2 regions of the Rhizobium sp. P1_E1 genome follow, and region 1 is predicted to be linked to the other one. Evidence: predicted binding sites of a transcription regulator. Region 1 holds the regulator's gene; the other holds the start of a gene.
The links. Region 1 encodes PhoB, which activates phosphate uptake and scavenging genes when phosphate is short. Its sites were predicted from a motif close to TGTCATNNANCTGTCAT; they were not measured.
Positions count from the first base shown of each region.

Region 2: AC1D1Z_RS06745 (DUF2794 domain-containing protein) is a predicted target of PhoB. The motif match lies at 2,346-2,362, and genes of this name have one in related genera.

Region 1 covers NZ_JBFUAY010000006.1:95,333-99,530, forward strand. The annotation lists gene AC1D1Z_RS04650 (aspartate aminotransferase family protein) at 1-1,020, opposite strand, end outside; gene AC1D1Z_RS04655 (GcrA family cell cycle regulator) at 1,441-1,974, shown strand; gene phoB (phosphate regulon transcriptional regulator PhoB) at 2,156-2,839, opposite strand; gene phoU (phosphate signaling complex protein PhoU) at 2,974-3,687, opposite strand; gene pstB (phosphate ABC transporter ATP-binding protein PstB) at 3,732-4,198, opposite strand, start outside.
Region 2 covers NZ_JBFUAY010000011.1:5,371-9,568, reverse strand. The annotation lists gene acnA (aconitate hydratase AcnA) at 1-1,025, shown strand, start outside; gene AC1D1Z_RS06750 (DUF1223 domain-containing protein) at 1,260-2,000, shown strand; gene AC1D1Z_RS06745 (DUF2794 domain-containing protein) at 2,385-2,786, shown strand; gene AC1D1Z_RS06740 (GNAT family N-acetyltransferase) at 2,954-3,511, opposite strand; gene AC1D1Z_RS06735 (hypothetical protein) at 3,633-3,953, opposite strand; gene AC1D1Z_RS06730 (Bax inhibitor-1/YccA family protein) at 4,030-4,198, opposite strand, start outside.

The DNA.
Region 1 (4,198 bases):
GGGAACGGCAGCCTTGATGCCGAGCAACAGCCCCTCGCCTCTGATATCTTCGATCACATCGGGATAACGATCCTTCAGCGAGGCGAGGCCCTGGCGGAAGACCAGTGCGACGTCGCGCACATGCTGGAGGAAGCCATCGGCAAGGATGATGTCGAGCACGGCACTGCCGACGGCCATGGCGAGCGGATTGCCGCCATAGGTCGAGCCATGCGTGCCGGCCTTCATGCCGGAGGCGGCCTCTGAAGTGGCAAGGCAGGCGCCGAGCGGAAAACCGCCGCCGATGCCCTTGGCGACAGCCATGATGTCGGGGGTGACGCCCGCCCATTCATGGGCGAAGAGCTTGCCGGTGCGGCCGACGCCGGTCTGGACCTCGTCGAGGATCAACAGCAGGCCGTTGTCGTCGCAGAGCTGGCGGAGCGCCTTCATGAATTCGGTGGTGGCAGGACGGACGCCGCCCTCGCCCTGCACTGGCTCGATGAGAATCCCAGCCGTGGCATCGGTAATCGCGGCGCGGACCGCTTCGATGTCGCCGAAAGCCACCTGATCGAAACCCGGCGCCTTGGGGCCGAAGCCTTCGAGATATTTCTCCTGGCCGCCGGCGGCGATCGTCGCCAGCGTCCGTCCGTGGAAGGCGCCTTCGAAGGTGATGATATGGAAGCGCTCGGGATGGCCCTTGGAAAACTGATAGCGGCGCGCCGTCTTGATCGCGCATTCGAGCGCCTCGGCACCCGAATTGGTGAAGAACACCTTGTCGGCGAAGGTGGCGTCCGTCAGCCGCTTTGCCAGACGTTCCTGACCGGGGATCTCATAGATGTTCGACAGGTGCCAGACCTTGTCGGCCTGCTCCTTCAGTGCGCCCACAACATGCGGATTGCTGTGGCCGACTGACGTGACGGCAACGCCAGCGCCGAAATCGAGATATCGCTCGCCGCTTTCGGTGATCAGCCACACGCCCTCGCCTCGCTCGAACCGCAGCGGGGCACGAGAATAGGTGTCATAAAGCGGCGCGGCTTCAGCCATGGCGCGATCTCCATCAAAGTTGCCGGGCAATGACTCCGGCTAAGGAAACCAGGCCCGAAAAATCAAAAATGCCGCCTTGCGGCGGCGAGGGGCACTATTTCCTTTTCGCGCTGCAATGTCAACAAAACTGCGCCCTTAGCGTATGCAGCAAGGGTGTACAGCGGCATTTTCAGTCTTCAACAGGCATTATTGCAGAAATGCCACGCAGAGGCAGCAAGTTGGGGAAAACTACGAATTCGATTCATCCGGATTCATGCGACTCTTGTCACGGAGTCAGCCTCACACTAGGTTAAAGATCAATTACTAGACTGCATGCGGCGGAACTAGTCACCAAAATTGATCAAGCGTTTCTTGTTTCGGAGCTCCCGGGACAACGGTGAGGGATTCTGCCATCACCAACGCAAAAGGTGGAGACAGGGCATGAACTGGACAGACGAGCGGGTCGAGAAACTCAAGAAACTTTGGGCCGAAGGACTGAGCGCCAGCCAGATCGCTGCGCAGCTTGGCGGAGTCAGCAGAAATGCGGTCATCGGCAAAGTGCACCGGCTGAGCCTTCCAGGCCGTGCCAAGGCTGGCGGCACCAACACCGCCGCACGAACGCCAAAGCGCAATACATCGGCGCCGCGCGCACCGAACTACACCTCACGGGTCGCCACGCGCACCGTTACCCGCCAGCAGGGCGCGACCATGCTGAAGGAAGAGATCGAGATCGAAACGATCGAGGAAATGGAATACGTGCCGAGAGGCAACGTGGTCGTGCCGATTTCCCGACGCCTCGGCCTGACGGAACTGACCGAACGCACCTGCAAGTGGCCGGTCGGCGATCCGCTGAAGGACGACTTCCATTTCTGCGGCTGCGAATCCCCCGACAATTCGCCCTATTGCAGCTACCACCAGAAGCTTGCCTACCAGCCGGTCAACGAACGCCGCCGGGCAGCCGCGCGGGCCAGCTGAGCGGGCTGACCATCGTTAGAATGCAGAAACGGGCCGAGTGGCCCGTTTTTTTGTTGCTGGATGGAAGCTCAGGTTTTCCTCCGTCATGCTCGGCCTTGTGCCGAGCGCAGATCCTCGGCACGAGGCCGAGGATGACGTCGCGGTTTTGCCAGGGATTTGTCAGCAACTCAAATGGAAGCCCTCAGGCTTCCATCGAATAACCGGCGCCGCGGACGGTGCGGATGACGTCCTGCATGTTGGAAAAATTCAGCGCCTTGCGCAGGCGGCCGACATGGACGTCGACGGTGCGCTCGTCGACATAGATATCGTGGCCCCAGACGCCGTCCAGAAGCTGCGAGCGGGAGAAGACCCGACCCGGTGACGACATCAGGAATTCCAACAGGCGGAATTCGGTGGGGCCGAGGCGGACTTCGCGGGTCTTGCGATGGACGCGATGGGTCTCGCGGTCGAGCTCGATGTCACCGCATTTCAGTACCGTCGACAGCACCTCGGGGCGGGCGCGCCGCAGCATCGCCTTGACGCGGGCAACGAGCTCGGGGGTCGAGAAGGGCTTGACGACATAATCGTCGGCGCCCGTCGACAATCCGCGAACACGCTCGCTTTCTTCGCCGCGCGCCGTCAGCATGATGATCGGCAGGCGCTCGGTTTCCGGCCGCATGCGCAGACGCCGGCAGAGCTCGATGCCGGAGACGCCGGGCAGCATCCAATCGAGGATGAGAAGATCGGGCGTGCGCTCCTGAAGCCGCATTTCGGCTTCGTCGCCACGAAGGATGGTATCGACCTCGAAGCCTTCCGCTTCGAGATTGTAGCGAAGAAGCACGCTGAGGGCTTCCTCGTCTTCAACAACTGCAACTCTCGGGATCATGCGTGTCGGTCTCCTCGCGCATGATCCTTAAACCGGGGGTGATTTAAGCAATGCATCCTGCGCAAATTCAGAAATTGGCTGCGACCTCGTGCGCGCCCGGATGGGCGCGCACGCAAGTGGCGGGGTGTGGGCGGTTATTCGGTGACCGCGCCGACGGTGTTGGCGCTGTCGTCCTTCGGACGGTCGCCTTCCGGCTGAGCGCCTGTCGTCATGTAATAGATCGTCTCAGCGATGTTGGTGGCGTGGTCGCCGATGCGCTCGATGTTCTTGGCGCAGAAGAGAAGATGTGTGCAGCTGGTGATGTTGCGCGGATCTTCCATCATGTAGGTCAGGAGCTCGCGGAACAGCGAGGTGTACATCGCGTCGATCTCATTGTCCCGTTCGCGGATCGCATTCGCCTTGTCGGCGGAACGATTGGTGTAGACGTCGAGCACTTCCTTGAGCTGAACGAGCGCCAGCTCGGACAGATGCTCGAGGCCGCGAGCGAGCTTGCGGGGAACGCCGGTGCTTTGGACGGCGATGACGCGCTTGGCGGTGTTCTTGCCGAGGTCGCCGACACGTTCGAGATCGGCGGCGATGCGGATCGAACCCATGATTTCGCGCAGGTCCGAAGCCATCGGCTGACGGCGGGCGATGGTGACGATCGCCTTGTCGCCGATTTCGCGTTCGGCGTGATCGAGGATCACGTCGTCGGAGATGACCTTCTGCGCCAGCGCGGTATCGCCGTTGACGAGAGCGCGCACGGCTTCGCTGACCATCTGCTCGGCCAGGCCGCCCATTTCGGAAATCCGCCTGGACAGGAACTTCAAATCATCATCATAGGCAGAAAAAATATGTGTCGATGCCATGGGGCTTTATCCTCGAATAACGGGAAGGCTTGGTGTCGCCAAGATCAGCCGAAGCGACCCATGATGTAGTCCTGGGTGCGCGGATCGTCGGGATTGGTGAACATCTTGTCGGTGTCGTTCTCCTCGACGAGATTGCCGAGGTGGAACATGGCGGTGCGCTGCGAGACGCGCGCGGCCTGCTGCATGGAGTGGGTGACGATGACGATCGTGTAGTTCTCGCGCAGCTCGTGGATCAGCTCCTCGACCTTGGCGGTGGCGATCGGGTCGAGCGCCGAGCAGGGCTCGTCCATCAGGATGACTTCAGGGCTGACGGCGACGGCACGGGCAATGCAGAGGCGCTGCTGCTGACCGCCCGACAGGCCGGTGCCGGATTCGTGCACGCGGTCCTTGACTTCGTTCCAGAGACCGGCGCGCTGCAGGCTGGTCTCGACGATCTGGTCGAGATCGGCCTTCGACTTGGCAAGGCCATGGATGCGCGGGCCGTAGGAGACGTTTTCATAGATCGTCTTCG
Region 2 (4,198 bases), on a different contig from region 1:
TCGTCGTCGCCTATGCGCTTGCCGGCACGGTGCAGAAGGATCTGACCAAGGAGCCGATTGGCGAGGACCAGAGCGGCAACCCGGTCTATCTCAAGGACATCTGGCCGACCTCGAAGGAAGTCCAGGAATTCATCCTGAAATACGTGACCCGCGAGCTCTACGAAAGCAAATATGCCGATGTCTTCAAGGGCGACGTCAACTGGCAGGCCGTTCAGGTTCCGCCGGGCCAGACCTATGCCTGGGACGACAATTCGACCTACGTGCAGAACCCGCCCTACTTCGTCGGCATGGGCAAGAAGGGCACCGGCGTTTCCGACATCAAGGGCGCCCGCGTTCTCGGCCTGTTCGGCGACAAGATCACCACCGACCACATCTCGCCTGCCGGYTCGATCAAGGCTGCATCGCCGGCCGGCGCCTACCTCATCGGCCACGACGTCGCCGTTGCCGACTTCAACCAGTACGGCACGCGCCGCGGCAACCATGAAGTGATGATGCGCGGCACCTTCGCCAATATCCGCATCCGCAATCACATGCTCGGCCCGAACGGCAAGGAAGGTGGCTACACCATCCACTACCCGTCGAAGGAAGAAACCTCGATCTACGACGCCGCCATGCAGTACAAGCAGGAAGGCGTGCCGCTCGTCATCTTTGCCGGTGTCGAATACGGTAACGGCTCCTCGCGTGACTGGGCTGCCAAGGGCACCAACCTGCTCGGTGTCAAGGCGGTGGTCGCCCAGTCCTTCGAGCGCATCCATCGCTCTAACCTGGTCGGGATGGGCATCATTCCCTTCGTCTTCGAAGAGGGCACGACCTGGCAGAGCCTCGGGCTCAAGGGCGATGAACTCGTCACCATCGAAGGTCTGGAAAAGATCAAGCCACGCGAGAAAAAGATCGCCAGGATCACCTATGGCGACGGCACCGTGAAAGAGGTTCCGCTGCTGTCGCGCGTCGATACGCTCGACGAGGTGATCTACCTCAACAATGGCGGCATCCTGCAGACGGTCCTGCGCGATCTCGCTGCCTGATTTTTAAGAGACTTGACTGATAATGGCCGCCGGAGAGCAGTTTCCGGCGGCTTTTCTTTGCGGCGACGCCATTTAAACGGGGCTCACGATGATTTGTTTTGCGCAAGTTCCCGTCGAGCTACGTCTCACCCGTTCGTGACTTTTCGTTTGGACCCGGAAGGATTATTCGTACGTTCATATGTCAGGGCCTCCGGTTCGAACACGCCGTCGGCGCTGAAAAAGAGGTGCAGGTGAATGTCCCCCCGTTTTTTGATTCCGCTGATCGCTAGCGTTGTTTTCTCAGGCCCGTTGCAGGCCGAGGACGGCACGCCGAAAGGTGTCGTCGAACTCTTCACGGCGCAGGGCTGCTCCTCCTGTCCTCCCGCTGACGCCGCTTTCCGCAAGCTGGTGAACCAGGGCGATGTCATCGCGCTCGCCTATCATGTCGATTACTGGAACTATCTCGGCTGGGCCGATACGCTGAGCTCCAAGGAAAACACCGAGCGGCAGTACGGCTATGCCAGGACGATGGGCCGAAGCAACGTCTACACGCCGCAGGCCATCGTCAACGGACGCGGCCATCTGGCCGGCGCCGATCTCAACGGAATCAACAGCAAGATCGACACCTTTAGCAGCGAAGGCAACGGTCTGACTGTTCCCATCAACGCCGCGATGCGCGGCGACGAACTAGAGATCAAGATCGGCGCCGGACAGGGCAAAGCCAATGTCGTGATGGTCTATTTCGACAAGGAAAAGACAATCGACGTCGAAAAGGGTGAGAACAGCGGCCAGAAGATCTCTTATCTGCACAGCGTCACCAATGTCGAAACCGTCGGCATGTGGGACGGCAAGGCGACCAGTCTGACGCTGCCGGCCAGCGTCCTGCAGCGGCCGCAGCTCGAAGGCTGCGCGATTCTGCTGCAATCGGCGACCGCAGACGGCGATCCGGCTGCGATCCTTGGCGCGACCGTGGTGATGGCTGGAAAAAATATCTGAAATTTCATCCGGTTACGGATGAAATGCTGGGGCGGCCCGGCCGAGCGTATTCGGGGCTGGGGTTAAGGTCGATACGCTCCGCCGGGCCCTTTGGCGCGCTGGCGCCAAACTGGAATTCATAAATCTCCTGCAAATGAGGCGCTGTTTTGACTGAAATGCGGCGCTGTCGAGAAAGCGTTGGCCTGCCCAGCGCATCATGCCTTCCGAAAATCGGACACAACTTTCGGAAGGCATGATGCGCAGACTCAAAGTGCTACAGCGCCCTTGCGCGAGAGACGCGCGGCGCTGTGGTGCGGCCGAATGTGGCGGCTGGCACTCTTGCAATTTGCGGCGGCTCGGGCAAACTGTCACTCTCCTGTCACATGTGGAGGCCTTGTGAGACTGATGACAGATCAGCCGGATTTGCGACACGGCGAAAGCCGTTCCGTCGACCACAGTTCCTCAGTCGTCGTCGATCTCAGGGAATACAAGCAAAGCAAGGACCCGCTTCCGGTGACCTTCCACCGGCGCGAACTGGACGCCATCCTCTGGATCTACGGCCGTATGGTCGGTGACGGTGAATGGCGCGACTACGCCATCGATCACCTGAAGGACAGGGCAGTCTTTTCCGTCTTCAAGCGTTCTGGCGAAATGCCGCTCTTCCGCATCGAGAAAAACCCGAAGCTCGCCGCCAAGCAGGGCGCCTATTCCGTCATCAACACCAACGGTACGATCCTGAAGCGTGGTCACGAGCTGAACCTGGTGCTGAAGGTGTTCGACAAGGCCCTGAAGCTCGTCGACAAGTAAGCCGCATTACAGCATCCTTTGCGCGTCTTTTCAGACGCGCAAAGGATGCTGTAACACTTTGAATCTAAAGCGCGTCGCGATCTTTCAGATTCGCCCCTCGCGCTTTAGGTCTTTGTTTTTACGCATGTCGTTATCGCAAAACCGCGCACACTTTTGCGCGACATGCTTTAGCCGTTAAACAGCGTGCCGGGATAGGCTGACGGGTCCGGATCGGTGCTCGTACCCTCACCGAGGACGCGCTGCATGAACATCGTATCCAGCCAGCGGCCGTGCTTGTAGCCGGTGCCCTTCATCAGACCGACCTCCTCGAAGCCGGCTGCGCGATGAAGCGCGATCGAGGCGGGGCTGGCGCCGCCAATGACGGCTGCCATCTGACGGAAACCGAGTCCGGTGCAGCGGGTGATCAGTTCGACGAGCAGCGCCTTGCCGATGCCCCGGCCGCGGGCCTCAGGCGCGAGATAGATCGAATCCTCGACCAGCCAGCGATAGGCGGGACGCGTGCGAAACGCCGAGGCATAGGCGTAGCCGAGCAGGCTTCCATCCGCATCGGTTGCGGCAATATAGGGATACTGCTGGCTGACGATCGCCGAAAAACGCAGCGCTAGCTCGGCCTCGGTCGGCGGCACGATCTCATAGCTCGCAACGCCGTTCAGGACGGATTCGCGGTAGATATCGGCGATGGCGGGAATATCGGCTTGCGAGGCTTTGCGCAGGAGGAAGGACATTGGCGGCTGGTCCAGCGGGAGGGCAGGGCTCCTCTAAAACCATTCCTGCAAAGCCGGTGCAACAAAAAAAGCCGGTGCAAGCCCGTTTGCATATGATCATCAACGACATGCCCTGCCGCAGCTACTCTAGAATTTGGATCCTCAACCTTTCGGCTTGCTTGCGCGCCTGGCGCCTCACATACAGGACCAGCAATGGCGAGAAGACGAAAGCCATGGCGACGTGCACTACAGCAGAGAGCACCAGGTCACTTCCTCTATTCGAGTCGATAGGTATCAGGTGCCAGTAGTCGATAGCCAGAACCCCTGAAATTGCGCCGGCCAAGGCGGCAATGGCGGCGCTGAGCCAAGCAACGATCGAATAGAGCAGGCTATCAGGCAGTCGCTTCGCCAATAGTACTGCAACGACAATGCACGGGATGAAAACAAATCCTTGCAGTAACATGCCCCTACCCCCTCCGGCATTCACCCACAACAATAAAGGCGGCCGAAGCCGCCTTTTCGATCTCAGTCTGCCCTGCTTATTTACGGTTGCCCATGAACTGCAGCAGGAACATGAAGAGGTTGATGAAGTCGAGATAGAGCGTCAGCGCACCCATGATCGCCTTGCGACCGGCGACGGCGACGTCATCGGCTTCCAGGTACAATTCCTTGATCCGCTGCGTATCGTAGGCGGTGAGGCCTGCGAAG